DNA from 4 places in the Streptomyces sp. NPDC001515 genome. Region 2 is predicted to be linked to each of the others. Evidence: riboswitches for the same ligand, from Rfam matches in the RefSeq annotation. Region 2 holds a riboswitch; each other region holds the start of a gene.
What was found. Region 2 has a riboswitch for cyclic di-AMP ahead of ACWCXC_RS24610 (NlpC/P60 family protein). Riboswitches for the same ligand answer to the same signal wherever they lie in the genome.

Region 1 (7,456 bases), on a different contig from region 2:
GGAGCTGGCGACCTGGCGGTACGCCACCGAGGCGCTGACCATCGGCGGGCAGCGGGTGGCCGAGGGCGATCCGGTGCTCGTGGTGCTGGCCGCCGCCGACCGGGACCCGGAGCGCTTCGCGGGTCCGGACACGCTGGACCTCGCACGGCGTGACAACCCGCACCTGGGATACGGACACGGCATCCACTACTGCCTCGGGGCCCCGCTCGCCCGGCTGGAGGGCCAGACGGCCCTCGCCACCCTGCTGAAACGTCTTCCGGACCTCCGGCTTGCCGGGGAATCGGCCGATTTGCGCTGGCGCGGTGGGCTGATCATGCGCGGACTGCGCACCCTTCCGGTCGAGTTCGGTCCGGAAGCGGGCACGGGCGGAAGGTGACTTTCTGTCAACTCTGTGATGTCGGCGTGATCTGCGCTGCATCGACTTGTGACATCCGTTCGAGTCCCGCTAGGTTCACCGTTCGACCCACCCGTCACACGGAAGGCATCCCCATGGGCTCCGCGAACGGCAGGCACCGTCGTCCCCGACAGGCTCCCGCCATCGTCGTCGCCGCAGGCGTGACCGGCTCGGCCCTCGCGATCCCGCTGCTCGGCGCCGCGGGCGCCCACGCGGCGGACGCCTCGACCTGGGACCGGGTGGCCGAGTGCGAGAGCGGCGGGATGTGGAGCGCCGACCTCGGCAACGGCTCCTACGGCGGCCTCCAGTTCTCCCCGGAGCTGTGGAAGGCGTACGGCGGCGAGTCCTACGCCGAGCGCGCCGACCTCGCCAGCCGCTCGCAGCAGATCGCCGTCGCCGAGAAGGTGCTGGCCGACCGGGGGCCGATGGCGTGGCCCAGCTGCGCGGTGATCTCCGGGCTCGCGACGGACGCCGGGCTGCCGGGGGTGGACCCGGGCGGCGTGCCGTCCGACGAGCCCTCCGCCGATCCGTCCGCCGACCCCTCGGCGGAGGCCGGGGCCCCGGACGACGCGACCGCGGACGGCAAGGACGCCGGGGACGCGAAGGGCGGCGCGGACGAGCGGGGCGCGGACGCCTCGCGCGGCAAGCACGCCAAGCCGGACGCCTCTCCCTCCGCCTCCACGCCCTCGGCCGGGGACGCGCGGGACGCCTCGGGGGCGGACGCCTCCGACGCCGCGCCGGGCGACGAGCGGCGGGCCGGGAGCGCCGACCGGGGCGGCAAGCACCGGGGCGCCCCCGCACCCGAGGAGACCCGGCAGTCCGGCCGCGAGGACCGCGACGCGGGGCGGCACGCCTCGCGCGGCGAGTCCGGGGCGCGCGACGCGGGGGACCCGGCCGCCGACGGCGCGTACACCGTCCGGCCCGGCGACAACCTGTGGGCGATCGCCCAGGCGCAGAAGCTGCCCGGCGGCTGGACGGCGCTCTACGAGACCAACAAGGACGAGATCGGCTCCGACCCGGACCTGATCCTGCCTGGCCAGAGCCTTGACCTGGGTGCGCCGACCGGGTGAGTCCGGCCCGGATCACCGGCTGAAAATGCCCCGGATTCCGGGGTAGTTCAGAGGCCTATGTCCCACTTTCGACCAAGTGAGACATAGGTCTCTTTGCGTGAACTGGCGTGTTGTGTCCGGGAGGTCCCGTCGCATCCGTTCCGACCTGCGCAAATGTGGGTTTGTCAGATGCAAGTACGGGATGTTTTTCCGGTATGTCCTTCTTTGAATGTCGGGGTTGGGTGTGTTTACGGTCTGAACCGCTCGCACCGCGGGCCCCGTCGACCGTCACGCCGAATCCTGCCGTCGGTCGAAGGGAACAGACGCGAAAGCGCCGTAGGCAGGAGCGGGGGACCCAGGTAGGCGCCGGACCCGGACGTCGAAGGACGCCGGGACCGGCTTGGGGTGAAGTCGCGTGCTAGGACGTGCGACCGGGCAACTCACAGGCCCGAACCCGACAGCTCACCTCGCAGGCGTCGGTGAGGAGAAGTCTCGATGCTGCTCAACCGCAAGGCCAACAAGCACCGCCGCCCCTCCAAGGCCGTCCGGATCGCCACGCTCGCCGGCGTCGCCGGTGCCGCCGTCGCCGTTCCGCTGATGGGCGCGACCGGCGCCTCCGCCGCCTCGGTGGCCACGTGGGACGCCGTCGCCCAGTGCGAGTCCGGTGGCAACTGGTCCATCAACACCGGCAACGGCTACTACGGCGGCCTCCAGTTCTCCCAGTCCAGCTGGGCCGCCGCCGGCGGTACCCAGTACGCCCCCCGCGCCGACCTGGCCACCAAGGCCCAGCAGATCGCCACCGCCGAGAAGCTGCTCGCCCTCCAGGGTCCGGGCGCCTGGGCCTGCGCCGGCGCCGGCAACCTGACCAACGACGGCGTCGACCCGGGCGTCGACACCGGCTCCTCCGCCGCCACGACGGAGCAGGCCCCCAAGCAGGAGGCCGCGCCGCAGAAGCAGGCCGAGCGCACCGAGGCCCCGGCCACCAACCGCTCGGAGCGCACCCCCGCCCCGGCGAAGAGCGAGCCGAAGAAGGCCGCGAAGACCGTGACCACCCCGACCGGCGCGAAGGTCGCCAAGGGCGACGGCGAGTACAAGGTCGTCACCGGCGACTCGCTGAGCAAGATCGCCGCCGACCACGGCGTCGAGGGCGGCTGGCAGCGCCTCTTCGAGCTGAACAAGGACATCGTCAAGGACGCCGACCTGATCTACCCGGGTCAGCAGCTCCACCTGACGAAGTAGTCGCGACCCCTCCTCGTCGACGGCTCCGGACACCCCGGCCCGGTGCGCACCCTCCCCCCGTGCGCGCCGGGCCGGGGTCCGCTCGTTCGGGCCGGGGACCGTTCAACTGTTGTCGTTACCCGTCAGTAGATTTCTTCCCTTTCATCCCGCTGTGCCCGCGCTTGGGTCCTTTTTCGTCCCAGGGGTCGGGCGGTCGGCCGACGCAGGCCGCCGGGCCGGTTAGGCTCGTGTCGCAAGGCCCACGTGGCCCCGCACCCCAAGCGTCATATCCCAGAAGGAGATGCCTCGTGCCGTCCATCGACGTCGTCGTAGCCCGGGAAATCCTCGACTCCCGCGGAAACCCCACGGTCGAGGTCGAGGTCGGCCTCGACGACGGCTCCACCGGCCGTGCCGCCGTTCCGTCCGGCGCCTCCACCGGTGCCTTCGAGGCCATCGAGCTTCGTGACGGAGACCCCAACCGCTACCAGGGCAAGGGCGTCGAGAAGGCCGTCCTCGCCGTCATCGAGCAGATCGGCCCGGAGCTCGTCGGCTACGACGCCACCGAGCAGCGCCTGATCGACCAGGCGATGTTCGACCTGGACGCCACCGAGAACAAGGGCTCGCTCGGCGCCAACGCCATCCTCGGCGTCTCGCTCGCCGTGGCCCACGCCGCCTCCGAGGCCTCGGACCTGCCGCTCTTCCGCTACCTCGGCGGCCCGAACGCGCACCTGCTGCCCGTTCCGATGATGAACATCCTCAACGGCGGTTCGCACGCGGACTCCAACGTGGACATCCAGGAGTTCATGATCGCCCCGATCGGCGCGGAGTCCTTCTCCGAGGCGCTGCGCTGGGGTGCCGAGGTCTACCACACCCTGAAGAAGGTCCTGAAGACCAAGGGCCTGTCCACCGGTCTCGGCGACGAGGGCGGCTTCGCGCCGAACCTGGAGTCCAACCGCGCCGCCCTCGACCTCATCGTCGAGGCCATCAAGGAGGCCGGCTACGCCCCGGGCAAGGACATCGCGCTCGCGCTCGACGTCGCCGCCTCGGAGTTCTACAAGGACGGGAAGTACGAGTTCGAGGGCAAGTCCCGCTCGGCCGCCGAGATGACCGAGTACTACGAGGAGCTGGTCTCCGCGTACCCGCTGGTCTCCATCGAGGACCCGCTGTACGAGGACGACTGGGCCGGCTGGAAGGTCATCACCGACAAGCTCGGCAGCAAGGTGCAGATCGTCGGTGACGACCTCTTCGTCACCAACCCGGAGCGCCTGGCCCGCGGCATCGAGGAGGGCTCCGCCAACGCCCTGCTCGTCAAGGTCAACCAGATCGGTTCGCTGACCGAGACCCTGGACGCCGTCGAGCTGGCCCAGCGCAACGGCTTCAAGTGCATGATGTCGCACCGCTCCGGCGAGACCGAGGACGTCACCATCGCGGACCTCGCCGTCGCCGTGAACTGCGGCCAGATCAAGACCGGCGCCCCGGCCCGCTCGGACCGCGTCGCCAAGTACAACCAGCTGCTGCGCATCGAGGAGATCCTCGACGACGCCGCCGTGTACGCCGGCCGCTCGGCGTTCCCGCGCTTCAAGGGCTGACCCGGTCCGGGCAACCGACCCGGCCTCCGTCCGTCCCCGCACTCGGTCCCGTACCGTGTGCGGGGACGGACGTGCGTAATGGGGAGGCGGAGACATGGCCGCGAAGGACCGGGACCGGTTCTCCACCGCGACCCGGCTGCGGTTGCTCGGCGAGCAGACCGCGGCCCGCGTCTACCGCTCCCAGAACCGCCGCCAGGCCCGCCGCTCCCGGCTCACCGGCCGGGCCGCCTTCCTGGCCCTGGTGGTCTGCTCGCTGGTCGTCGCCCTCGCCTATCCGATGCGGCAGTACGTCTCGCAGCGCGACGAGATCGCCGAGCAGGAGCGGCTGGCGCAGGAGGCCGAGACGCGGACCGAGCAGTTGCGCGACGAGAAGGCCCGGCTCCAGGACGACGCCTACATCCGGCGGCTGGCCCGCGAGCACCTGCATTACCTTCTTCCCGGGGAGACCGGCTTCACCGTGGTCGACCCGGACGCGGCGCGGGAGCGCGACGGCACACCGGACGAGTCCGGCCGGCCGTGGCACTCCAACCTGTGGGACGGCGTGGACAGCGCCGACCGAGGCTGAGCCGCACCCCCCTGTACCGCTCCACCGCTGTACCGCTGCGCGACCCGCAGTGCGAGCAGTCCGATCAGAACCCTAGGCAGGCATGGAAACGCCCCCTCCCCAGACCGAGTCCACCCCGCCCACCGAGGCGGACATCGCCGCCTTCCAGCAGCAGCTGGGGCGCCCGCCGCGCGGGCTGCGCGCCATCGCGCACCGGTGCCCGTGCGGCAACCCGGACGTGGTGGAGACCCAGCCCCGGCTGGAGGACGGTACGCCGTTCCCGACGACGTACTACCTCACCTGCCCGCGCGCGGCCTCCGCGATCGGCACCCTGGAGGCGAACGGGGTGATGAAGGAGATGACCGAGCGCCTCGCCACGGACCCCGAGCTGGCCGCCGCCTACCGCGCCGCGCACGAGGACTACCTCGCCCGCCGCGACGCCATCGAGGTCCTGGAGGGCTTCCCGAGCGCCGGCGGCATGCCGGACCGGGTGAAGTGCCTGCACGTGCTCGTGGGGCACTCGCTGGCGGCCGGGCCCGGGGTGAACCCGCTCGGCGACGAGGCGATCGCCATGCTGCCGGAGTGGTGGCGCAAGGGGCCGTGCGTGACGCCCTGCGGGACGCCGGACGAGGCCTGAGACACCACACGATGCGCCGGAGAGGCTTGAGTTCATGACGCGTGTAGCCGCCATCGACTGCGGGACCAACTCGATCCGCCTGCTGGTCGCCGACGCCGACCCCGCCACCGGCGGGCTCGTCGAGCTCGACCGCCGGATGGAGATCGTCCGGCTCGGCCAGGGCGTCGACCGGACCGGCCGGCTCGCCCCGGAGGCGCTGGAGCGCACCTTCGCCGCCTGCCGCCGGTACGCGGACGTGATCAAGGAGCACGGCGCCGAGCGGGTCCGCTTCGTCGCCACCTCCGCCTCCCGGGACGCGGAGAACCGGGACGAGTTCGTCCAGGGGATCCACGCGATCCTCGGCGTCGAGCCCGAGGTGATCAGCGGCGACCAGGAGGCCGCGTTCTCCTTCGACGGGGCCACCCGGGAGCTGGCCGGGCGCGACGACCTGGCGCGGCCCTATCTGGTCGTGGACATCGGCGGCGGCTCCACCGAGTTCGTCGTCGGCGACGACGAGGTGCGCGCGGCCCGCTCCGTGGACATCGGCTGCGTCCGGATGACCGAGCGCCATCTCGTCCACGACGGCGTGGTCACCGACCCGCCGACGGCCGCGCAGGCCGACGCGATCCGGGCGGACGTCGCGGCGGCGCTGGACCTGGTCGCCGAGACCGTGCCGCTCGCCTCGGCCGGCACCCTCGTCGGCCTGGCCGGCACGGTCACCACCGTCGCCGCGATCGCGCTGGGCCTGGAGGAGTACGACTCCGAGGCCATCCACCACTCCCGCGTCCCCGTGGAGCGGGTCCGCGAGATCGCCGCACGGCTCCTCGCCTCCACCCACGCCGAACGCGCGGCGATCGGCGCCATGCACCCGGGCCGGGTCGACGTGATCATCTCCGGCGCCCTGATCCTGCTCGCCGTCATGGAGCGGACGGGCGCCCACGAGGTCGTCGTCAGCGAGCACGACATCCTGGACGGCATCGCGTTCTCCGCGGCCCGCTGAGGTGCGCTGAGGGGCGGCGCGGGGCGTGTTGCCGGCCACAGACGTCCCGCCGGTCGCCCACCTTCACGACCCCACGCGGCGCACGCGCGCTCATACGCACTTTGGCCTGCACCTTTGAGACTTCCGAAGCATGCGCGGGGGCTCTTCGGAGGCAGCGCGCGACGAACTTCGTGAAGTTCTTCACAAGGAATGGGGGTGCTTGGAGCGCACTTCTGCTCCGAACGGGGTCCGGGGCGAGTGGGCCGGGTCACTCCGGCCGGACATGGCGGGGTTCCGGGGGCTGCGGGGGCGGGCCGCCGGTGGGTGTGGTCCAGCCGGGGGCGCGAATCAAGGGCCAGCTCACAGGCGGTGAACAACGTTCACCGGGGTGCGGTGGTTCCCCCGTACGGTCATGACCTGGGTCACGTGGGCCGCGGAGTGTAGCAGATGGGGGCCACATCCTTGTGAAGGGGCTCACGAGCATGCCCCCCGAGGGGGGTGGATACTCGATGGCATGAGCACCACGGAGCGTCCCAGGATCCTCGTAGTAGGCGGTGGGTACGTAGGCCTGTACGCAGCTCGGCGCATCCTCAAGAAGATGCGCTACGGCGAGGCGACCGTCACGGTCGTCGACCCCCGGTCGTACATGACCTACCAGCCCTTCCTCCCCGAAGCTGCTGCCGGCAGCATCTCGCCTCGGCATGTCGTCGTCCCGCTGCGACGCGTCCTGCCCAAGGCCGAGGTCCTCACCGGCCGCGTCACGACCATTGACCAGGACCGCAAGGTCGCCACGGTCGCGCCGCTCGTCGGCGAGTCCTACGAGCTGCCCTTCGACTACCTGGTCATCGCGCTCGGCGCCGTCTCCCGCACCTTCCCGATCCCCGGCCTCGCCGAGCAGGGCATCGGCATGAAGGGCATCGAGGAGGCCATCGGCCTGCGCAACCACGTCCTCGAACAGCTGGACAAGGCCGACTCGACGACCGACGAGGACGTCCGCCGCAAGGCGCTGACGTTCGTCTTCGTGGGCGGCGGCTTCGCCGGCGCGGAGACCATCGGCGAGGTCGAGG
Region 2 (7,456 bases):
TTCGGTGCCCGGCGGGGGCACGGAAGTCGAGCTGGAGATGGAGAGGACGAGCGATGAACGGGACCACTGAGGCGACCACGGGCGGCGAGGGCCCGGAGCGCCGGGTACGAGTCGTGCTCGTCGACGACCACCGGATGTTCCGCACCGGGGTCCAGGCCGAGATCGGCCGCACCGAGGAGACCGGCGTCGAGGTCGTCGGGGAGGCCGCCGACGTCGACCAGGCGGTCACCGTCATCACGGCGACCCGCCCCGAGGTCGTCCTCCTCGACGTCCACCTCCCCGGCGGCGGCGGCGTCGAGGTGCTGCGCCGCTGCGCCCCGTTCATGGGTGCGGTGGAGAACCCGGTGCGCTTCCTGGCGCTGTCCGTCTCGGACGCCGCCGAGGACGTCATCGGCGTCATCCGGGGCGGCGCGCGCGGCTACGTCACCAAGACCATCACCGGCGCCGACCTGATCGACTCGGTCTTCCGGGTCCAGGACGGCGACGCGGTGTTCTCGCCCCGGCTGGCCGGCTTCGTCCTCGACGCCTTCGCCTCCACGGACGCGCCCCCGGTCGACGAGGACCTGGACCGGCTGACCCAGCGCGAGCGCGAGGTCCTGCGGCTGATCGCCCGGGGGTACGCGTACAAGGAGATCGCCAAGCAGCTGTTCATCTCGGTGAAGACCGTCGAGTCGCACGTCTCGGCGGTGCTGCGCAAGCTCCAGCTCTCCAACCGCCACGAGCTGACCCGCTGGGCGACGGCCCGCCGGCTGGTCTGATCCCGGCCCTCAGTCGGTGTCCGGGTCCGCCGGGTCGAGCGAGATGTTCAGCTTCTCGCCGATCCGGCGGTAGCCGATGGACGCGTAGATCCGCTCCACATCCGCGTCGCCCGGCTCCAGCCACACCACCCGGCAGCCCCGTGCGAAGGCGGTCCGGGTCAGATGCGCGGAGAGCGCGGCCCCGATGCCCCGGCGGCGGAACTCCGCGGCGACCGCCAGGCCCGCCAGCTCGCTGAGTCCGTCGACGGGCACCGAGCAGCCCCCGGCGCCGGCCGGGACGCCGCCGACCGTGGCGAGCGCGGCGACCCCGCCCCCGGCCACCGCGTCGCGCAGCCACGCGGCGGTGCCCTCCTCGGGCTCGCCCTCGCCGCCGTAGCCCAGGTGCTGGACGAGCGCGGCGGCGGCGAACTCGGCCCCGGTGGCCGGTTCCGTGACGGCCAGCTCCGCGACCGGCTTCGGGTCCACCAGCTCACCGGGGGCACAGGCGAGGATCGGGGCGCGGTTCTCGACGGTGAACCCGGCGGCCAGCAGCGCCGGTTCGACGGCGGGCGCCGAACCGGGCAGGAACTCCAGCCGGGGCATCCGGTCCCGCTCCCGGAAGGCCGCGACGAGCGCGTCGAGATCGCCGGGCGTCGGCTCGGCGCCCTGGTCGGGGATGGCGTAGTTGGCGTACTTCAGCGACCACTTCGGGTTGTGGCGGATCACGAACGGCCCGACCCGGACATGGTCCGGGGAGCGCAGCGTGAGGGTGCGGGCATGGTGCTGGACGTCGGCGTCCATCGGCATGTGCGGGTGTCCTTCGGGCCGTCGGGGCGGACCGGCCGGTCACGGCCGGGGCCGGGAGCCTACGCCACCCGGGTGGCCCCCGCGAAGGGCATCTGGTCGATGGGCGCGATGCGGACGGGGGCGCCGGGGCGCGGGGCGTGGATCATCCGCCCGTTGCCGATGTACAGCCCGACATGGCTGATGCCCGAGTAGAAGAACACCAGGTCCCCCGGGGCGAGTTCGGAGCGCGACACCCGCCGGCCGGCGTTGATCTGGGTGTACGTGGTGCGGGGCAGCGAGACACCGGCGGCGCGCCAGGCGGCCTGGGTGAGCCCGGAGCAGTCGAACGAGGACGGGCCGGTGGCGCCCCAGACGTAGGGCTTGCCCAGGGCGGTGTAGGCGAAGGCGACGGCCTGGGCGGCGCGGGTGCCCGGGGCGGCGGTCAGACCGCGCGGGGCGCCGCGTCCGGCGTGGGCCTCGCCCCGGCCGCCCTCCGAGGCGTCGAAGGCGGCGCGCTCGGCCGGGCTCAGCCGGTCCAGGAGGCGCCGGGCCTCGGCGAGCTTGGCGCGGACGGTGGCCTTGTGCTCCTTGAGGGCGGCCCGGCGGGCGGCCAGTTCGCGCAGCTGCCCGGCGGCCTCGGCGCGGACCTGGGCGAGGTCGGTGACCTGGCGCCGCACGGTGCGCAGTTCGGTGGCGCGGCGTTCGCCGGCCCGCTCGACGTACGCGGCGCGGCGGAGGTACTGGTCCGGGTCGGAGGAGAGGGCGAGCTGGACGGCGGGGTCGATGCCGGAGGAACGGTACTGCGCGGCGGCGTAGGCGCCGAGGGCCTGGCGTGCCGTGTTGAGGCGCTCGGTGCGGCGGGCGGCCTCGTCGCGCAGGTCGTCCACCGCGCGGGCGGTGGCGGCGGCCTTCTCCTTCGCGCCGTTGTACTGCTCGGTGGCGGTCTCCGCCTCCCGGTAGAGCCGGTCGACCCGGGCCTTCACCTGGGCGGTGGTGGGGGCGGGATCGGCGTGCGCCGGTCCCGGCAACGCGGCGGCCGTCGCGGCTCCGGCGAGGGCCAGTGTCGCGGCGGTGCGGGCAGCAGTGCCGGAGTGCGGGCGCTGCTTGGTCTTGCGGTGCGCTGCCACGAGGGCGGGCGTCCTTCCTTGCGACTGCCCGCCGGGGCCTACCGGCGGGCCCGCCCGGTCCGGCGGGGGACCGCGCACAGGGGGTGCGGTCCGCCGCGGGACCCGGCGGGGCGACCGCCCGGCACACCGCCCCGCACGGGGGCCGGTGGTGGGGGGTCACCTGGGACGGGACGCTAAACCCGGGGCACGGGCAGGAGTTGTAATGACCACTATTGTCTGAATTTGGCGTTGCGCTGTTCTCGGATGACCGGAAAAACCCCGCCAGAGTCAGGCAATTCGCGCATCAACCGGTCAAGCGGTCAGAGAGACCCACCTCGCCGCCGGGTGCTGCTATGTGCGGAGCTAGGCTGCGGAGCCATGCGCGTACTCATCGATGTCTTCGTCGCCCTGCACATCATCGGCATCGCCTCCCTGCTGGGCGGATTCCTCACCCAGATGAAGGCCATGGGGGCCGGGACGGCACGGTTCGTCCCGGCGATGCTGCACGGTGCGCTGACCATGCTCGTCACCGGGATCGCCCTCGTCGGGCTCGACCAGGCCGACGACCACCCGGTGAACAACGTGAAGATCGGCATCAAGCTGCTGATCCTGGTCGTGATCCTCGGGATCGTGTACGTCAAGCGCGACGAGGAGAAGGTCGACAAGGGCCTCTTCGCCGCCGTCGGCGGACTGACCGTCGTCAACATCTTCATCGCCACGCTCTGGAACTGAGCGCACGGACGACGAGGGGCCGGCCCGGTGACGGGCCGGCCCCTCGTCGTGTCCGGACGGGGTCTCCCCGGTCAGGCCGGGCGCACGCTCCCGTAGATCGGCATGTAGTAGATCGACTCCTCGCGCACGTTCGCCCCGGGCTTCGGCGCGTGGATCATCATGCCGTCGCCCTTGTAGATGCCGACGTGGCTGATGTCGTCGTAGAAGAAGACCAGGTCGCCGGGGCGCAGATCGGCCGTGGCGACCCGGGTGCCGATGTTCACCTGGTCCCAGGTGGTCCGCGGGATGTCCACCCCCGCGGCCTTCCAGGCGGCCTGGGTGAGCCCCGAGCAGTCGTACGAGGCGGGGCCGGTCGCCCCCCATACGTACGGCTTGCCGATCTGGGCCTCGGCGAACGCCATCACCTTGTCGGCCTTCGTCGTGGCACCGCTGTCCGAGCCGGTGCCCGTATCGGTACCGCTGCCCGCGTCCGTACCGCCGCCGCCCTGCTTGGCGGCCTCGGCGGCCTCCTCGGCCTTGCGGTCGGCCTCGGCCTTCGCGGCGGCCTGCTTCTTCGCCAGCTCCGCTGCCTTGCGCCGGGCCTCGGCCTCCTTCTTCCGCTCCAGCTCGGCCAGCCGCGCCTTCTCCTCGGCGGTCAGCTTCGAGAGCAGCGTCCGGGCCTCGGCCAGCTTCGTCTGGACGGCCTGCTTGCTGGTCCGCAGCGTCGCCTGCGACTCGGTGAGCGTCTCCAGGCTCTTCACGGCCTCGGCCCGCTGCTTGGACGCCTTCGCCTGCTGCGTACGGAAGTCCGCGACCGCCGTGGTCTGGCGCTCGGTCATCCGGTCCATGAGGTGGGTCTGGTCGAAGAACGACTGCGGGTCGTCGGCCAGGAAGAACGTGGCGGTCGGCGCGAGGGCGCCGCCCCGGTACTGGGCGGCGGCATAGGTGCCGAGCGTCCTGCGGGCCTCGTTCAGCTTCCCGGTCCGCTCGGCGACGTCGTCCAGGAGCCTGTCCACCGCGGCCTTCTGGGCGGTGGTCGCCTCCTTCGCCCGGTTGTACTGCTGGGTCGCGGTCCCCGCCTGCCGGTAGAGGTCGTCGACCTTCTTCTGGACGTCCTCGATGCTGGGCTTGGGGGCCGGCGCGGCCAGCGCGCTCTGCGAGGACAACAGGGTCACGGACGCGAGAGCGGCGGTCGTGATCCCCACGGCGGGGCCGGTGGTGCGCACCCGGGTGCGCGGTTTGCGATGCGACGCCAAGGTCTGCATCTCCTTCCGTGGACCGCCTACCGGGTTAGCTGTCGGGTTCGGGCGGAACGGAAGGCTGCCCTACGGTCCGGGTGGGGGGTCGCGGACCGATTCACCCCGGTGCTTCGTGTGGGTCCCCGGCTCCGGGCGCCTCGTGCGCGCAGCCCGGATTCGGCGTGGCCGCCCGCTCGGCGTGGATCGCCTCTGGGGGTACGGGCCGCCCGACGGAGCACGCTAGCCAACTCATGGTGCCCCTGTGAAGGTTGGTGTTCGATATGCCCGATACGTTTTTGTGACCTTGGCGGATCGGGGTGCCGTGGGGCGGGCAGGGCCCCCGATTCACCACGTCACGCGCCCGCCCGCTCGCTCTCCGTGCCCGGTCGGTCATGCGCTCTTGGTCACTCCGCCCCCACCTGTCAGTGCGCCCGCCCGGTGGGCCTGTGCAGCGGGTCATGGCCGGGGTCGCGACGCCTGGCACGGCACCTCGCGGCGTTGCCGAAACGCCCGGATAGCTCCGCTATCAGGACGCTCCGGCGCCTTGCGATGCACCGCACCAGCCGCCGCGCCCTACCCGGCCCTGACCCGCCGCACAGGCCCTAGACTCGTACAGCGATGAGCAGCCTCTTTGACGACAGCTTCCTGGCCGGCCTCCAGCAACCGGAGGAAGGGCCCCCGCCGCCCCCCGAGGACTCCGCGCCCGACGAGGTGCCGGAGGACCTTTTCGCGGGCGTCTACGACGGGCCCCCGCCGCCCCGCGAGGCGTACTACCGGGACGGCGCCCACCGCCCCGTCCTCGACGCCGCCGCCCTGCTCGACGGTCTGAACACCGAGCAGCGCGCCGCCGTGGTGCACTCCGGGTCCCCGCTGCTCATCGTCGCCGGGGCCGGCTCCGGCAAGACCCGGGTGCTGACCCACCGCATCGCCCATCTGCTGGCCGAGCGCGGGGTGCACCCGGGCCAGATCCTCGCGATCACCTTCACCAACAAGGCCGCGGGCGAGATGAAGGAGCGCGTCGAACAGCTCGTCGGACCCCGGGTCAACGCCATGTGGGTCATGACCTTCCACAGCGCGTGCGTCCGCATCCTGCGCCGCGAGTCGAAGAAGCTCGGCTTCACGTCCTCGTTCTCGATCTACGACGCCGCCGACTCCAAGCGCCTGATGGCCCTGGTCTGCCGCGATCTCGACCTCGACCCCAAGCGCTTCCCCCCGAAGTCGTTCACGGCGAAGGTCTCGAACCTGAAGAACGAGCTGATCGACGAGGAGACCTTCGCCGGCCAGGCCACCGACGGTTTCGAGAAGACCCTCGCCCAGGCGTACACGCTCTACCAGGCCCGCCTGCGCGAGGCCAACGCGCTGGACTTCGACGACATCATCATGACGACGGTCCACCTGCTCCAGGCGTTCCCCGACGTCGCCGAGCACTACCGCCGCCGCTTCCGCCACATCCTCGTCGACGAGTACCAGGACACCAACCACGCCCAGTACACCCTCGTACGGGAGCTGGTCGGCCCCACCGGCCCCGACGACGCCCCCGGCGAGCTGTGCGTGGTGGGTGACGCGGACCAGTCCATCTACGCCTTCCGCGGCGCCACCATCCGCAACATCCTCCAGTTCGAAGAGGACTACCCGGACGCGACCACCATCCTGCTGGAGCAGAACTACCGCTCCACGCAGACGATCCTCTCCGCCGCCAACGCCGTCATCGAGCGCAACGAGAGCCGCCGCCCCAAGAACCTCTGGACCAAGGCCGGCACCGGCGCCCGGATCACCGGCTACGTCGCGGACACCGAGCACGACGAGGCCCAGTTCGTCGCCGACGAGATCGACCGGCTGACCGACACGGACGAGGCGAGGGCCGGGGACGTCGCCGTCTTCTACCGGACGAACGCGCAGTCCCGTGTCTTCGAGGAGATCTTCATCCGCGTCGGCCTGCCCTACAAGGTCGTCGGCGGCGTGCGCTTCTACGAGCGCAAGGAGGTCCGGGACGTCCTGGCCTACCTCCGGGTCCTCGCCAACCCCGAGGACACCGTCCCGCTGCGGCGCATCCTCAACGTCCCCAAGCGCGGCATCGGCGACCGCGCCGAGGCCATGATCGACGCCCTCTCGCTGCGCGAGAAGATCTCCTTCGCGCAGGCCCTGCGCCGGGTCGACGAGGCGTACGGCATGGCCGCGCGCTCGGCCAACGCCGTCAAGCGGTTCAACACGCTGATGGAGGAGCTGCGCACGATCGTCGAGTCCGGCGCCGGACCCGCCGTGGTCCTGGAGGCCGTCCTGGAGCGCACGGGCTATCTCGCCGAACTCCAGTCGTCCACCGACCCGCAGGACGAGACCCGCATCGAGAACCTTCAGGAACTCGCCGCCGTCGCCCTCGAATTCGAGCAGGAGCGCGGCGAGGAGGAGGGCGCGGGCACCCTGGCCGAGTTCCTGGAGAAGGTCGCGCTCGTCGCGGACTCCGACCAGATCCCCGACGAGGACACCGACGGCTCCGGCGTCATCACGCTGATGACCCTGCACACCGCCAAGGGCCTCGAATTCCCGGTGGTCTTCCTCACCGGCATGGAGGACGGCGTCTTCCCGCACATGCGGGCGCTCGGCCAGACCAAGGAGCTGGAGGAGGAGCGCCGGCTCGCGTACGTCGGCATCACCCGCGCCCGCGAACGCCTCTACCTCACCCGCGCCGCCATGCGCAGCGCCTGGGGCCAGCCGGCGTACAACCCGCCGTCGCGGTTCCTGGAAGAGATCCCCGACCAGCACCTGGACTGGAAGCGCAAGGGCCCGATGGCGGCCCCGGCGGGTCCGACCGGGGGCATCGCCTCCTCGCTCTCCGCCTCCCGCGCGCGCTCCGGCCCCTCCGGCTTCGCGACCCGGCGGG
Region 3 (7,456 bases), on a different contig from region 2:
CCCGCAGCAGCAGTTCCTCCAGGGCGGCGGTGTCCACCGGGGCCGCACCGCGCCAGCCGAAGAGGACGGGGGCGGCCCGGATGGACCGGATCAGCTCGGCGACGTCGCGGTCGGTGGCGGGGACCAGCCGGTGCGCGGTGTCGCCGAGGAGTTCGGAGGGGGCGCCCGCCAGGCCGAAGGAGAGGACGGCCCCGGCGGCCGGGTCGATGGTGGCCCGGACGACCGTGTCCACGCCGCGCGGAGCCATGGACTGGACGACGGGCCGCAGTTCGGCGGGCGTGCCGAGCAGATCGGTCAGCTCGCCGTACGCCCTGCGCAGCGCGGTATCGCCCGCGAGGTCGAGGCGGACCCCGCCGAGGTCGGCGCGGTGGCGCAGATGGGGGGCGGTGGTCTTCAGCGCCACCGGAAAGCCCAGCTCGGCCGCCGCGGCGACCGCCTCCTCGGGGCCGGGCGCGGGCAGCGTCGGGCGGACGGTGATGCCGTAGCAGGCCAGGAGCGCGCGGGCCTCGTCGTGGTCCAGGGGCTTGCCCCGGGGATCGGGGTCCGGGCCCAGCAGGGTGTCGATGAGCGCGGCGGCGGCCGGTTCGTCGATCGTGTCGTCGAGGAACTCGGGCACCTTGCCCGGCAGGGCCGCCTGCCGCCGCCACTGCGCGTACCGCACGGCCTCCGCGAGTGCCCGCACCGCCCGCTCGGCGGCGGGGTACGCGGGGATCCGGCCGGGGGCCCGGGGGGGTTCGGGGGCGGGGACGCCGGTCGCGGGGTCCGCGCCGCCCGGCGGGGCGGGGGCGGTCGTCCGGGCGGGGGGCGCTGGCGCGGGTCCGGTCGCCGTGTCCGTGGGGGCCGTTCCGGGCGCCCCGTCCCGGGCGGGGCGCGGGCCGGCGGACTGCGGGCGCTGCTGGGCGGCGGTGCTGGTGGCGGCGGCCAGGGCCTGCGCGAGACCGCCCATCTCCACGTGGACCACGGCGACCGGCTTCGCCGGGCCCGCGGCCGCCGCCGCGTGCAGGGCGGTGGCCAGCACCTCCCCGTCGCCGGACTCCGCCTCCCCGTCCTCGCCCACCCACGGGATCGCCGTCACCACGACCGCGTCGCAGCCGCCGTCGGCGAGGGCCGCCGACAGCGCGTCGCGGAAGTCCTGCGGGGTGGCCGCCGTGGTGAGGTCGACGGGCGGCCGGGGGCGCAGCCCCTCCGCCAGGCAGGCGTCGTACGTGAGGAGCCCGAGCGACTCCGAGTTGCCGAGGATGGCAACGCGTCCGCCCGCGGGGAGCGGCTGGTCGGCCAGGAGCAGTCCGGCGTCGACCATCTCCGTGACGGTGTCGACGCGGATCACTCCGGCCTGCCGCATCAGCGCGGAGACCGTGGCGTCCGGGATCCGGCTGACCGGGACCGCGTGGCCGGGCGGGGTGGAGCCGCTGTGCCGGGCGCCCTTGACCACGACGACGGGCTTCACGGCGGCGGTCCGCCGGGCGAGGCGGGTGAACTTGCGGGGGTTGCCGAGCGATTCCAGGTAGAGCAGGGCGACGTCGGTGTCCGGGTCCTCGTACCAGTACTGCAGGAAGTCGTTGCCCGAGATGTCGGCCCGGTTGCCGGCCGAGATGAAGGTGGAGAGCCCCGCGCCGCGCCGGTAGAGCCCGGAGAGCAGGGCGATGCCGATCGCGCCGGACTGGGTGAACAGGCCGATGCGGCCGGAGGCGGGCCGCTCCGGCGCGAGGGAGGCGTTGAGCCGGACGGCGTCGGAGTTGTTGATGATGCCGAAGGCGTTGGGGCCGATGATCCGCATGCCGTACGCACGGGCCTGGCGGACCAGTTCGCGCTGGCGCTCGCGGCCCTCGGCGCCCCACTCGGCGTATCCGGCGGACAGGACGACGAGGCCCTGGACGCCGTGCTCGCCACAGTCGGCGACGGCCTCGGGAACGCGGTCGGCGGGGACGGCGACCACGGCGAGGTCGACGGGTGCGCCGATCTCGCCGAGGGAGCGGTGGGCGGGCACGCCGTCCAGGGTGTCCTGGCCGGGGGCGAGGGCGTGGTTCACCGCGTGGACGCGGCCGGTGAACCCGGCCGCCAGGAGGTTGCGCAGCACGGTGCGCCCCACGCCGCCCGGGGTGCGTCCGGCGCCGATGACGGCGACGGAGCCGGGGGCGAGCAGCCGCTGCACGGAGCGGGCCTCGGCGCGCTGTTCGCGGGCGCGCTGCACGGCCAGGGACTCGGCGGTCGGTTCGAGGTCCAGGGTGAGGTGGACGGAACCGTCCTCGAAGCTGCGCTGCTGGGTGTAGCCGGCGTCCCGGAACACCTTGATCATCTTGGTGTTGGCGGGCAGCACCTCGGCGGCGAAGCGCCGGATGCCGCGTTCGCGGGCGACGGCCGCGATGTGTTCGAGGAGGGTGGAGGCGACCCCGCGGCCCTGGTGGGCGTCCTGGACGAGGAAGGCCACCTCGGCCTCGTCGGCCGGGGCGGAGGCGGGGCGGCCGGTCGCGTCGATCCGGTCGTAGCGGACGGTGGCGATGAACTCGCCGCCCACCGTGACCGCGAGGCCCACCCGGTCGACGTAGTCGTGATGGGTGAAGCGGTGGACGTCCTTGGCGGAGAGCCGGGGGTAGGGCGCGAAGAAGCGGTAGTACTTCGACTCGTCGGAGACCTGCTCGTAGAAGCTGACCAGCCGCTCGGCGTCGTCCGTGGTGATGGGCCTGATCCGGGCCGTGCCCCCGTCGCGGAGCACCACGTCCGCCTCCCAGTGATCGGGGTAGGCGTGCTGCGGACTCTGCTCCGGAGAGGGCTGCATGGGCCAAGCCTACGGCGCCGCCACCGGTCGCGTGGGGGACGGGGCCGGGGCAGTCTGGGGTGGCCGGGCGGCGGTGGCGCACCCGTGGGGGTGCGCGGCGCGGTCCGGCCGGAGCACCGCGCACTGCATGAGAGACTGGTCTAGACAACCATTGATTCGTGAAGGGCAGAACCATGGCTGAGCGCCGCGTCAACGTCGGTTGGGCCGAGGGCCTGCACGCCCGCCCCGCTTCCATCTTCGTCCGTGCCGCCACGGCCTCCGGCATCCCCGTGACGATCGCCAAGGCCGACGGCAACCCGGTCAACGCCGCCTCGATGCTCGCCGTGCTCGGGCTCGGCGCGCAGGGCGGCGAGGAGATCGTCCTGGCGTCCGACGCGGAGAACGCCGACGCCGCTCTGGACCGTCTCTCCAAGCTGGTCGCCGAGGGACTGGACGAGCTCCCCGAGACCGTCTGACCCGGACCGGCCGCACGCGCCGGATGGTTCCGCGCCGAAACCGCGCCTCCCCCGACCGGGCGGCGCGGTTTCCGCATTCCCGGGACGCGGCACCACCGTATTCCCGTCGGAAACATCGACGACGGGGCCCGGAAAGAGAAATGCGGGCAGCGGGAATAGCACCCGTCCCAATTCCTCTCCCCTTTGTCTACGGCGTCTTTATTACGAACGACCGCTCGGGGTGTGTACGGGATGTTGCGCATTCCTCACCTTCCCCGCCGGGACGGGGCGGCGCAGCCGGTGCGCGGCCCCGGCCCGCTCGGCGTGCTGGGCGGTCAGGGCCCTGGCCCGTTCGGCGTCGCCGCGCGCCACGGCGTCCACGATCGCCCCGTACTCGGCCCAGGCGTCGGCCGGCCGGGACGGCGGGTCGACCGTGTACATCCAGGCGATCTTGTGGCGCAGCTGGGTGAGCAGGGCGATGAGGCCCGGACTGCCGGAGGCCTGGGCGAGCGTCTCGTGGAACCAGGTGCCCAGGGACCGCAGATCCTCGCCCTCACCGCGCCTGGCCCGCTCCTGACCGAGCCTGACCAGGCCCCGGAGCACCTTCAGATGCGCCTCGGTACGGCGCCGCGCGGCACGGGCCGCGCCCAGCGGCTCCAGCAGCGTCCGCATCTCCAGGAGGTCGACGGCCTCCTGCTCGGTGGGCTCGGCGACACAGGCCCCGGCGTGTCTGCGGGTGACCACGAACCCCTCCGACTCCAGGGTGCGCAGCGCCTCGCGCACCGGGACGCGGGAGACCCCGTACCGGCGTGCCAGCACCTCCTCGGTCAGCCGGCTGCCGCGCTCGAAGACACCCGAGACAATGTCTTCACGAATGGCCGTGCATACCGAATGCGCCGGAATACGCATGTCCGAACCCCCGCCCTCATCCCCGCGGATCGCGGCCGATCGACACCTGTCCCGCGACTCTATGACAATGCGGTCGCATTTCCGATGCCGGGAGTTCATTCATGAATATCTTTTGGCCCCGGTCCTCGGCGGCGAGGGGGTGACCCCCACGCGCCACCACCCCTCCCGGAGATGCCGAAGCCCCGGCGGTGCGCGCCGGGGCCTTCGGGGCGTCGCGGGTCTCAGAGGGAGACGCCGTGGGCCCGGAGGTAGGCGATCGGGTCCATGTCGGAGCCGTACGAGGGCGTGGTGCGCGCCTCGAAGTGGAGGTGCGGGCCGGTCGAGTTGCCGGTGGAGCCGGAGAGCCCGATCCGCTGCCCGGCGGCGACGCCCTGGCCGACGGAGACACCGATCGAGGACAGATGGCCGTACTGGGTGTACGTGCCGTCGCTCATCCGCAGCACGATGTTGTTCCCGTACGCGCCGCCCCAGCCGGCCTCGACGACCGTGCCGGCGCCGACGGCGACGACGGGGCTGCCGGAGGCGGCGTGGAAGTCGATGCCGGAGTGGCTGCCGGAGGACCAGAGGGAACTGCTCGACTTGTAGCCGGTGGAGACGTACGTGCCGGCGACGGGGAGCCGGTACGCGCCGAGGCGGGCGCGCTCGGCGGAGCGGGCGGCGCGGGCTGCGGTCTCGCGGGCCTCCTCGGCGCGGGCCTCGGCGGCGGCGCGGGCCTTCTTCCTCGCCTCGGCCCGGGCCTGGGCCTTCTTCTTCGCCTCGGCCTTCTTCTGGGCGGCCGCCTCGGCCTTCGCCCGCTTCTCGGCGGCGGCCTCGGCCTGGCGCCGCTGCGCCTGGGCCTGGGCGTCGACGCGGTCGGCGAGGTCCCGCTCGATGGCGATGACCTGGGTGAGGCCGGTGTCGGTGACGGGGGTCTCGGCGTCGGCGGCGACCGACGGGGAGGCCAGTGCGCCGACGACGCCGGTGGTGGCGAGGGTCGCGATGCCGACGGTCTTCGCGCCGGCGCGGCTCAGACGGCCCGGGGCACGGTGCTTCCCGGAGGCACGGGTGAACGCCATGGAGTGGCTGGTCCTTTCCTTCCTTCTCGCCTACCGGGTTAGCTGACGGGTTCGGAGCAGGAAGGTCTCCTACGGATGCCGCGGCCCGGGTCCGGGGGCGCCGGCGTCCGATTCACCCCAGGGACTGCGTGGGTCCCCGGCTCCCCGGGCTCGCGCCTGACGGGGACTCGGCGATGGCTGCCCGGTACGTCACGGATGCGGCATACGGGTGCGGACAGCGGAGCCGACGCTAAGCGGCGGCGCGGACGCGGACCAAACGGACAGCCGCTTTTGTCGCACATCCCACAGGGCAAATGTGCACCTTTCCCTTCGTGACGGACAAAAGGGATGGACCGCACGGAACTCTCTCCGCGCGATCCATCCCCCTTGGTGCCGTTACCGTTCTCCCCGGACGCGTCCGGGCCGGCCGTGCCTCAGCCCGTGACGACCGACACCTCTCCGATGCCCAGGGCCCGGACGGGCTCCGCGATCTGCGAGGCGTCCCCCACCAGCACCGTGACGAGACGGTCCACCGGGAACGCGTTCACGACGGCGGCGGTCGCCTCCACCGTGCCGGTCTCGGCGAGCCGGGCGTAGAGCGTGGCCTGGTAGTCGTCGGGCAGATGCTGCTCGACTTGGTCGGCGAGGGTGCCCGCGACGGAGGCCGCCGTCTCGAACTTCAGCGGGGCGACCCCCACGAGGTTCTGCACGGCCGTCTCGCGCTCGGCGTCCGTCAGCCCCTCGGCGGCCAGCGTGCGCAGCACCTTCCACAGGTCGTCCAGCGCCGGACCGGTGGATTCCGTGTCGACCGAACCGCTGATCGCGAGCATCGCGGCGCCCGTCGCCCCGGAAGCCGAGTCCGGAGCGGTGGAGCGCAGCACCTGGGCGAAGGCCCGCACGCCGTAGGTGTAGCCCTTCTCCTCGCGCAGCACCCGGTCGAGCCGGGAGGTCAGCGTGCCGCCGAGGCAGTAGGTGCCGAGCACCTGGGCTGGCCAGACGCTGTCATGGCGGTCGGCGCCGATCCGGCCGATCAGCAGCTGCGTCTGCACAGCGCCCGGACGGTCCACGATCACCACGCGGCCGGTGTCGTCGCCGGTGATGGCCGGGGCCGGCCGGGGCTCGACGGTGTTGCCCGACCAGTCGCCGAGGGTGTCCGCGAGCAGTCCGTCCAGGTCGATGCCGGTGAGGTCACCGACGACCACGGCCGTGGCGGTGGACGGCCGGACGTGGGCGTCGTAGAAGGCGCGCACGGCCCCGGCGTCGATCCGGGCCACGGTCTCCTCGGTGCCCTGGCGGGGCCGGGACATCCGGGCGGTGGCCGGGAAGAGCTCCTTGGAGAGCTGCTTGGCGGCCCGTCGGGCGGGGTTGGCCTGCTCGTGCGGGATCTCGTCCAGCCGGTTGCCCACCAGGCGCTCGATCTCGCTGTCGGCGAAGGCGGGGGCGCGCAGCGCCTCGGCGACCAGGCCGAGTGCCTTGGGCAGCCGGGAGGCCGGGACCTCCAGGGAGACCCGGAGGCCGGGGTGGTCGGCGTGGGCGTCCAGGGTGGCGCCGCACCGCTCCAGCTCGGCCGCGAACTCCTCGGCGCTGTGCTTGTCGGTGCCCTCGGACAGGGCGCGCGCCATGATCGTGGCGACGCCGTCCAGGCCCTCGGGCTCGGCGTCCAGCGGGGCGTCGAGGAAGATCTCGACGGCGACGACCTGCTGGCCGGGGCGGTGGCAGCGCAGCACCGTGAGCCCGTTGGGCAGCGCGCCGCGCTCGGGGGCGGGGAAGGCCCAGGGGCGGGCCGTGCCCGGGGCGGGCTGCGGGTGGTACTGCATCGAAACTCCAGTCGCGGCAGCGTCGGTCACTGGTCCGCCCCCTCGTGCGCGTCGGTGTCGGTGTCGGCGTCCGCCTCGTCGGCCGGCTCCACCGGCTCGTAGACCAGGACCGCCCGGTTGTCGGGCCGCAGCTGGGCCCTGGCGGCGGCCTTGACCTCGTCGGCGGTGACGTCGAGGACCCGGTGCACGGCGGTCAGGGCGAGCTGGGGGTCGCCGAACAGCACCGCGTACCGGCACAGTTCGTCCGCGCGGCCCGCGACGGTGCCGAGGCGGTCCAGCCACTCGCGCTCCAACTGGGCCTGGGCGCGTTCCATTTCCTCGGGGGTGGGGCCCTCCTCGGCGAACCGGGCCAGCTCCTCGTCGACCGCGGCCTCGATCCGCGCCACCTCGACGCCGCCGGACGTCTTGACGTCCAGCCAGCCGAGCGAGGGCGCGCCCGCGAGGCGCAGCAGCCCGAATCCGGCGGCCACGGCCGTCCGGTCGCGG
Region 4 (7,456 bases), on a different contig from region 2:
GCCGGAGTCAGGGCCCAGGCGGTCCTGCGCGACGGCACCCTCGTCGACGACTTCCTGATCCGCGAGGCCCCGCACACCGTGCACGTGCTGAACGCCCCGTCCCCCGCCGCCACGGCCGCGCTGCCCATCGGGCGGGAGGTGGCACGCAGGGCGCTGCTCCGGGCACGGGCGACGGGGTGGAAGCCGCCCGCCGTAGAATCAGGGCATTGTGTCTGAGCCCATGAATTCCCCCGCGACGCCCCCCGCCGGACCGCCGGCCGGCCAGGACGCCGCCACCGCCGGCATCCCGGACGAGCTGCGCGCCGCCTCGCTGGACCGCGCGCGCCGACTGCGCCACGAGCCCCGCTTCCCCGGCGGCCCCTCGGCCGACCCGGCCGGTTCGCACCACGAGCGCCGCATCCGCAGCTTCCAGCCGCGCCGCAGCCGGGTCACCACCGGCCAGCAGAACGCGCTGGAGCGGCTCTGGCCGAAGTGGGGCCTGGACATCGACGGGCTGAGCGTCCTGGACCTGCCCGCGCTGTTCGACGGGCTCCCGGTGGTCCTGGAGATCGGCTTCGGCATGGGCGAGGCCACCGCGCAGATGGCCGCCGACGACCCGGGCACCGGCATCCTCGCCGTGGACGTCCACACCCCGGGCCAGGGCAATCTGCTCGGCCTCGCGGACCGCAACGGGCTCTCCAACATCCGGGTCGCCAACGGCGACGCGATCATCCTGCTCCGCGAGATGCTGGCCCCGGACGCGCTGGACGGCCTGCGGGTCTACTTCCCCGACCCGTGGCCCAAGGCCCGCCACCACAAGCGCCGGCTGATCCAGCCGGAGTTCCTCGACCTGGCGGCGCAGCGGCTGAAGCCCGGCGCGGTGCTGCACTGCGCGACCGACTGGGAGCCGTACGCCGAGCAGATGCTGGAGGTGCTGACCGCGCACCCCCGCTTCGAGAACACGGCGGCCGACGGCGGTTATGCGCCACGGCCCGCGTTCCGGCCGCTGACCCGCTTCGAGGGCCAGGGCCTGGACAAGGGCCATGTGGTCCACGACCTGCTCTTCGCGCGCCGCTGACGGACCGGGGGCCGGGGACGTCGCCCGCCGGACGGGTCGCTCCCGCGCCATGGCCGTTGTCAGTCCCGGTCGTTAGGGTCGAAGGGTGTCCGACGGGTCCGTGCAGCAGCGGCAGCCCGCCGTCCCGGTGCTGGAGGAGCAGCGGGTCGGCGAGATCCTGGCTGCCGTGCCGGAGCGGGGCCAGTGGCGCTACCGGCCGCGCCGGGTCGGCATGCTGTGGCGGAGCCGGACGCTCCGCGTCGTCGCCGTCTTCACGGTGCTGGCGCTCTGCGGCCTGGTGATCCTCGCCCTGGTCCGCGACCAGACCGGGACGCGTGGCTTTCTCGTCGGCCTCGGCCTGGCCGTGCTGCCCGTCCCGGTGCTGATGACGGCCTTCCGCTGGCTGGACCGGGTCGATCCGGGCCCGTGGCGCACGATGCTGTTCGCCTTCGCCTGGGGGGCCTGTGCGGCCGCCCTGATCGCGATCCTGGCCAATTCGATGGCGACGCGGTGGATCGCCACGGCCACGGCGGACCCGGGGCACGCGGACACGCTGGGCGCCACGGTCATCGCCCCCGTGGTGGAGGAGAGCGCCAAGGCGGCGGCCGTGCTGCTGCTCTTCCTGTTCCGCAGACGGGACTTCGGCGGTGTCGTCGACGGGGTGGTGATCGCCGGCTTCGCCGCCACGGGCTTCGCCTTCACGGAGAACATCCTCTATCTGGGCAACGCCTTCGGCGAGGACCAGCAGGTGGGCTCGGGCTTCGCCTCGGTGACGGTGGCGACGTTCTTCGTCCGCGCCGTGATGTCACCGTTCGCGCATCCGCTGTTCACCGTGCTGACGGGCATCGGCTTCGGCATCGCCGCAGGCGCCGCCCGCCACCAGCGCCTGCGGCGCTTCGGACCGCCCGTCCTCGGCCTGCTCCTCGCCATGGGCATGCACGCCCTGTGGAACGGATCGGCGTCGTTCGGTCCGTACGGGTTCTACGCCGTGTACGGGGCGTTCATGGTCCCGGCCTTCGGGCTGGTGACCTGGCTGGCCGTCTGGTCCCGGCAGCGGGATCTGCGCACCCTGGGCGTCGAACTCCCGGCGTACGCGGCGGCGGGCTGGATGTCGCCCGCCGAGCCGCCGGCCCTGTCCTCGATGCGGGCCCGGGGCATGGCCCGCGACATCGCGCGCCGCCTCCCGGCGGGCCCCGGGACGGGCCCCTTCCCGGCTCCGCCGCTCATACCCGCCCCCGCACCGACGCCGGCCCAGGCCCGGAAGGAGGCGAAGGCCCGGGAGAAGGCGGCGGCCCGTACGGTCGCCGAGTACGAGTCGTTCGCGACCTCCCTCGCGTTCCTGCGCCGCCAGGCCCGCCGGGGCACGGCCGGACCCGACTTCGCCGAACGGGAGCTGGAGCTGCTGCACCACCTGTGGCAGCGGCGGGCGACGGCGGGCCCCGCCCTGGCGCACGCGGCGCAGGCCACCGGTCGGCTCCGCCCCCGCTTCGCCCCGCCGATACCCCCGCCGTACCCGGGCCAGGCGTACGGCCCCCGGCCGTACCCGTACCGGGGAGGCCCGGTGCCACCGCAGGGCGGCCCCCTCCCGTATCCGGCCGGTCAGCCCCCGTATCAGGGCGCTCAGGCCCCGTACCGGGCCGGGCCCGTCCCGTATCAGGGCGGCGGCCCGGTGCCGTATCGAGACGGAGGCCCGGTTCCGCCTCAGGGTGGTGGCCCGGTTCCGTACGATCCGCAGGCCGGCCCCAGGGGCTGAGGGCTCCTGGGGCCGGCCGGGGCGGGGGCGTCGGTGAGGCGTGCGGTCAGGCGGATGCCTCGGTGAGGCGGGACAGTTCCGCGTCCGTCAGGTGGAGGTCGGCGACGGCGAGCAGGGCGGGAAGCTGCTCGACGGTGCGGGCCGAGGCGATGGGCGCGGCGACGGTGGGGCGGGCGGCCAGCCAGGCCAGGGCCACGGTGGCGATCTCCGCCTCGCGTTCGGTCGCCACGGCGTCCAGTGCGGCAAGCACCTTCTGTCCGCGCTCGGACTCCAGGTGCGCGGAGGCACTGCCGGCGCGGGCGCTGTCGACGGTCGCCCCCGGGCGGTACTTGCCGGTGAGGAATCCGGCGGCGAGGGCGAAGTACGGGACGGCAGCGAGCCCGGCGCGGGCGGCGGTCTCCTGGAGTTCGCCCTCGTAGGTGTCGCGGGAGACGAGGTTGTAGTGCGGCTGGAGGGCCACGTAGCGGGCGAGTCCCTCGCGCTCGGAGAACTCCAGCGAGGCGCGCAGCCGTTCCGGGCTGATGTTGGAGGCGGCGATCTCGCGGACCTTGCCCTCCTTCACCAACTGGTCGAGCGCGGTGATGATCTCCTCGACCGGGACGGTCTCGTCGTCGAAGTGCGTGTAGTAGAGGTCGATGTGGTCGGTGCCGAGCCGGCGCAACGACTCCTCGGCACCGGCCTTGATGGTGGCGGCGGAGAGGCCTTTGTAGTCGGGGTGGGCGCCGACCTTCGTCGCCACGACCACATCCGCGCGGTTGCCGCGCGCGGCGAGCCACTTGCCGATGATGGTCTCCGACTCGCCGCCCACGTTGCCGGGGATCCAGGACGAGTAGGCGTCGGCGGTGTCGATGAAGTTGCCGCCGCCCGCCGTGTAGGCGTCGAGGACGGCGAAGGACTGCGTCTCGTCGGCCGTCCAGCCGAAGACGTTGCCGCCGAGGGAGAGCGGGAAGACCTGGAGACCGGAGGTGCCGAGGGGGCGAAGAGAAGTCATGGGGAGAACAACCCGCCGCACCCGGGCCGCTATTCCGTGCCCGGTACACAAAGACCCGCCGACGGGCACGCCCCTGCCCGGCCGGAGTGCGTAGGGGCGGGTGTGCGGGCACAGGTCTGCGGGCGGGCGTACGGGCACGGCTCTGCGGACAGACCGGCAGCCCTGACGTCGGGGGGTCAGCGTCAGGGCTGCCGGGGTTTCGCCGTACGCCTCGGGGAAGGTGTCAGACGGTCAGGCCGCGGGCGTTCAGCCAGGCCATGGGGTCGACGCCGGTGCCGTCCGCGGTGTGGACCTCTAGGTGGAGGTGCGGGCCGGTCACGTTGCCGGTCGCGCCGACGTTGCCGATGACGTCCCCGGTGGTGACCTTCTGGCCGACGCTGACGCCGATGGACGACTGGTGGCAGAACCACAGCTCCGTGCCGTCCTCCAGCTCCAGGACGGTGCGGTAGCCGTAGGACCCGGACCAGCCGGCCGACGTGATGGTGCCGGTGTGGATGGCCTTGATCGGGGTTCCCGTCGGGGCGGCGAAGTCGAGGCCGGTGTGGTAGCCGGAGGACCACATCGAACCGGCCTCGCCGTAGGTCGAGGTGATCGTGTACGAGGAGGTCGGGATGGCGTAGCTCGCGGCGAGCTTGGCCAGCCGCAGGGCCTCCGCCTTCTTCGCCGCCTCCTCGGCCGCCTTCTTCTTCTCGGCGGCGAGCCGGGCCTCGGCGGCGTCCTGCTTCTTCTTCGCCTCGGCCGCCGCCTTCTCGGCCGCGGCCTTCTCCTCGGCGGCCTTCGCCTCGGCGGCGGCGGCGTCCTGCTGCTGTTCGGCCTGCTGGAGGATGCGGGCGCGCAGCGCCTCACCGGCATCGGTGGTGCCCTGCTCGGCCTCGGCGGTGGTCACACCCGCGGAGGTCAGCGGGGCGGCGGCGATGGCCGCCTCGGCCCTCTCCTCGGGGGATTCGGCCTTGTCGGACGAGAAGAGCGCGCCCACCCCGGGCAGCGACTTCGCGGCCGGAAGATTGTCCGCGATCGAATCGGGAAGAGAAATGGAGACCGGCGGCTTGCTCTGGGCGGTGGCCATGCCACCCGCTCCGACGGCCGCGATGACACCGACACCGAGGACGGTGGAGCTGCGGGCCAGACCATTGCGCTGCTTGGCGACGCGGTGCCTGCCGCGTACGGGACGGACGGACTCCTCGGTGGGGTTCCACTCCTCCCAAGCCCGCTCGGACCCGGCCTCCTCGGCGCGGAAGTCGGCCGCGTAGGCATCGACCCGATCGGTCCCGCGCTCGGGCGCGAAGTCGTTGCCGTAGTCGTACCCGAACCGGGAAGAGGGTTCGGGGGCAGGCTTGTTGGACGCCACGGAGGCGCACTCCTTTCCTTCCTTCTCGCCTACCGGGTTAGCTGACGGGTTCGGAGCAGGAAGGTCTCCTACGGGTTCCTCCGCCTCGACGGACGAGACAGAGATGCCCGATTCACCCCATGTAGGTGGTTCCCCGGTTCCCTTGCGGAATTCGGCGCTCGCGCACGGTGCCGCCACTGACGACGGCCTGGACAACCGCGCTGCGTTATCGAACGTTAATAGACAGACGGGCTCGATTCCAAGCTGTTCCCCTTGATCGTTCCCGTCCTTGGCCTGGACTTTACGGGACACAACCGGGTGGAATCGGGCGAGTTCATCGCCCCTCGACGACCCTTCGGATTCTGACTGTGCGTCAAATGTTATGCGGAGTGGGGTCTCTCGGTTACGGTCCGTCGCCCCGCGCGTGACCCCGGCCGCCGCCTCCCTGCCCGCCGCCTCCCCTGCCGACGATCCGCACCGTCCTACGCCGGTCGGGCTGCCCCTCGGCGGGCCGGGCGACGGCGAGAAGCGCCAGGTCGTCCGTCGCCTCCCCGCCCGTGTGCAGGCGCACGTCCTCCGTCAGCGCCGTCAGCAGCTCCTCGGGGCCCGGGAAGATCCGGCCCCGCAACCGGGCGGCGGGGTCGTAGAAGACCCCCGCGCGGTCACGGGCCTCGGAGAGACCGTCCGTATAGAAGAGGAGGGTCGCGCCGGCGGGCAGCTCCCACACGTCGGTCGGGTCCGGCCACGCCCCCAGGTCCAGTCCGAGGGGCAGCGCGGGCACCGAGGGCGTCAGCACCTCCAGTGCCCCGTCGGCACGCAGCAGCAGCGGCTCGGGGTGGCCCCGGTTGACGATGCGCACCCGGCCCTCCCCCTTCGGGATCTCGGCGAGGACGGCGGTGATGAACCCCTCGGAGGCGTCGAGGCCCCCGCGTATCTCCGACTCCCGGGCCAGCGCCCGCTCCAGCCGCACCGCCACCCCCGCCAGGTCGTCCTCCCGCTCGGCCGCCTCCCGGAAGCAGCCGATGGCCACCGCCACCGCGCCGACCGCGTCCAGCCCCTTGCCCCGCACGTCTCCGACCAGCAGCCGCACCCCGTGCGGGGTGTCGGTCACCGAGAACAGGTCGCCGCCGACGTACGCGTCCGCCTGCGCCGCCTCGTACCGCGCGGCGACCCGCAGCCCCCCGACGCTCTCGGCCGGGATCGGCACCACCGCCCGCATGGCGGTCTCCGCGATGACCCGGGCGGAGGCCAGCTGCTCGTTGCTCCGCCGGACGACTCCGTTGATCAGGACGGCGAGGACGGAGACGGTGAGGACGGTGAGCAGTTCGATGACGTTCACCGGGCCGGGCAGGTCGCCGTGCGGGATCCGCAGGAGGAGCAGGGCCAGCATCGCGGCGGCGCCCGTCCGAATGGTGCCGGCCCGCGAGAAGAACGGGGCGGCGACCAGCGGAGCGGCGGCGAACAGCGGGATCGCGGTGTACCGGGGCGGGGTCAGCCCGTCGAACAGCACACCACCGACGATCATCAGCGCGGGAAGCGCGCGGACGAACCGGCGGGCCGCCACGCCTCCGGCCGGCCCGGCCCGCCGCTGCTCCCGCGTCCCCACCTGTCTGGCCTCCTGCCCGGTGCCGCCACGGCCGCGGCCGGTGCCGCGCCACCGCAGCCTCCAGGCTTCCCCGAGCGGGGGCGCGGGGCGAGTCCTCGTCGGCAAATGGGGGAAAGGAGCGCGGTCGTCCGGGCTCCGTACACGCATCAGGCCCGGCACGCTGTGCGCGTGCCGGGCCTGATGTTTCAGTAGCGGGGACAGGATTTGAACCTGCGACCTCTGGGTTATGAGCCCAGCGAGCTACCGAGCTGCTCCACCCCGCGTCGGTGAACACCACTCTACGGCATCCCCGGGGCGCCGATGACCACTCGCCCCGTTCGCCCCCTCCGTACCACTGCACACCCCCGCACCAACCCCCTCACCACACACCCAGAAGCACACACCCCTCACACACCCCAGGAGCCCCAACACCCCTTGGACCAGCGGGAGTAGGCACGGCTCCGCACGAACACGCGGTCCGCCACCCGGCCTTGGCGGGCGGAATGCGGGCCTCCTTCCAGGCCCAGCGGGGACCGTTTTCCCGTCGGATCGTCAAGGTGGTGAAACTGAGAAGGTGTTGCAAGGAACACGTGTTCTGCCGCAAGGTAACTGCTGCATCCCCCGGTCCGGTGGGCTGCCCGTGCGAGCAGGCCGCCGAACGCGCATGTCATCGCGCCCGAACGCCTCTCCCGGCCTCTCATCGCAACCCGTCTGGAGGGCCCTCGACGATGACCGCACCGCTCACCTCTGATCACGCCCCCGCT

Region 1: it holds a riboswitch for cyclic di-AMP, as region 2 does, so the genes downstream of both, ACWCXC_RS06775 (transglycosylase family protein) here and ACWCXC_RS24610 (NlpC/P60 family protein) in region 2, are expected to answer to the same signal.
Region 3: it holds a riboswitch for cyclic di-AMP, as region 2 does, so the genes downstream of both, ACWCXC_RS13420 (M23 family metallopeptidase) here and ACWCXC_RS24610 (NlpC/P60 family protein) in region 2, are expected to answer to the same signal.
Region 4: it holds a riboswitch for cyclic di-AMP, as region 2 does, so the genes downstream of both, ACWCXC_RS28120 (M23 family metallopeptidase) here and ACWCXC_RS24610 (NlpC/P60 family protein) in region 2, are expected to answer to the same signal.

The regions. Positions count from the first base shown of each region.
Region 1 is NZ_JBSFHN010000004.1:39,516-46,971, reverse strand. It holds gene ACWCXC_RS06785 (cytochrome P450 family protein) at 1-376, shown strand, start outside; gene ACWCXC_RS06780 (transglycosylase family protein) at 490-1,464, shown strand; cyclic di-AMP (ydaO/yuaA leader) riboswitch at 1,766-1,934, shown strand; gene ACWCXC_RS06775 (transglycosylase family protein) at 1,939-2,682, shown strand; gene eno (phosphopyruvate hydratase) at 2,970-4,250, shown strand; gene ACWCXC_RS06765 (FtsB family cell division protein) at 4,345-4,815, shown strand; gene ACWCXC_RS06760 (DUF501 domain-containing protein) at 4,898-5,431, shown strand; gene ACWCXC_RS06755 (Ppx/GppA phosphatase family protein) at 5,466-6,410, shown strand; gene ACWCXC_RS06750 (NAD(P)/FAD-dependent oxidoreductase) at 6,904-7,456, shown strand, end outside.
Region 2 is NZ_JBSFHN010000024.1:43,356-50,811, forward strand. It holds gene ACWCXC_RS24585 (PspC domain-containing protein) at 1-70, shown strand, start outside; gene ACWCXC_RS24590 (LuxR C-terminal-related transcriptional regulator) at 54-758, shown strand; gene ACWCXC_RS24595 (GNAT family N-acetyltransferase) at 768-1,544, opposite strand; gene ACWCXC_RS24600 (NlpC/P60 family protein) at 1,604-2,650, opposite strand; gene ACWCXC_RS24605 (hypothetical protein) at 3,008-3,361, shown strand; gene ACWCXC_RS24610 (NlpC/P60 family protein) at 3,433-4,605, opposite strand; cyclic di-AMP (ydaO/yuaA leader) riboswitch at 4,604-4,771, opposite strand; gene pcrA (DNA helicase PcrA) at 5,197-7,456, shown strand, end outside.
Region 3 is NZ_JBSFHN010000010.1:101,090-108,545, forward strand. It holds gene ACWCXC_RS13405 (bifunctional acetate--CoA ligase family protein/GNAT family N-acetyltransferase) at 1-2,776, opposite strand, end outside; gene ACWCXC_RS13410 (HPr family phosphocarrier protein) at 2,950-3,231, shown strand; gene ACWCXC_RS13415 (GntR family transcriptional regulator) at 3,433-4,119, opposite strand; gene ACWCXC_RS13420 (M23 family metallopeptidase) at 4,341-5,174, opposite strand; cyclic di-AMP (ydaO/yuaA leader) riboswitch at 5,188-5,357, opposite strand; gene ACWCXC_RS13425 (M16 family metallopeptidase) at 5,588-6,970, opposite strand; gene ACWCXC_RS13430 (M16 family metallopeptidase) at 6,997-7,456, opposite strand, start outside.
Region 4 is NZ_JBSFHN010000031.1:19,492-26,947, forward strand. It holds gene lhgO (L-2-hydroxyglutarate oxidase) at 1-216, shown strand, start outside; gene trmB (tRNA (guanosine(46)-N7)-methyltransferase TrmB) at 221-1,057, shown strand; gene ACWCXC_RS28110 (PrsW family intramembrane metalloprotease) at 1,143-2,789, shown strand; gene ACWCXC_RS28115 (aldo/keto reductase) at 2,836-3,780, opposite strand; gene ACWCXC_RS28120 (M23 family metallopeptidase) at 4,004-5,128, opposite strand; cyclic di-AMP (ydaO/yuaA leader) riboswitch at 5,140-5,295, opposite strand; gene ACWCXC_RS28125 (PP2C family protein-serine/threonine phosphatase) at 5,511-6,713, opposite strand; tRNA gene ACWCXC_RS28130 (tRNA-Met) at 6,903-6,976, opposite strand; gene ACWCXC_RS28135 (hypothetical protein) at 7,421-7,456, shown strand, end outside.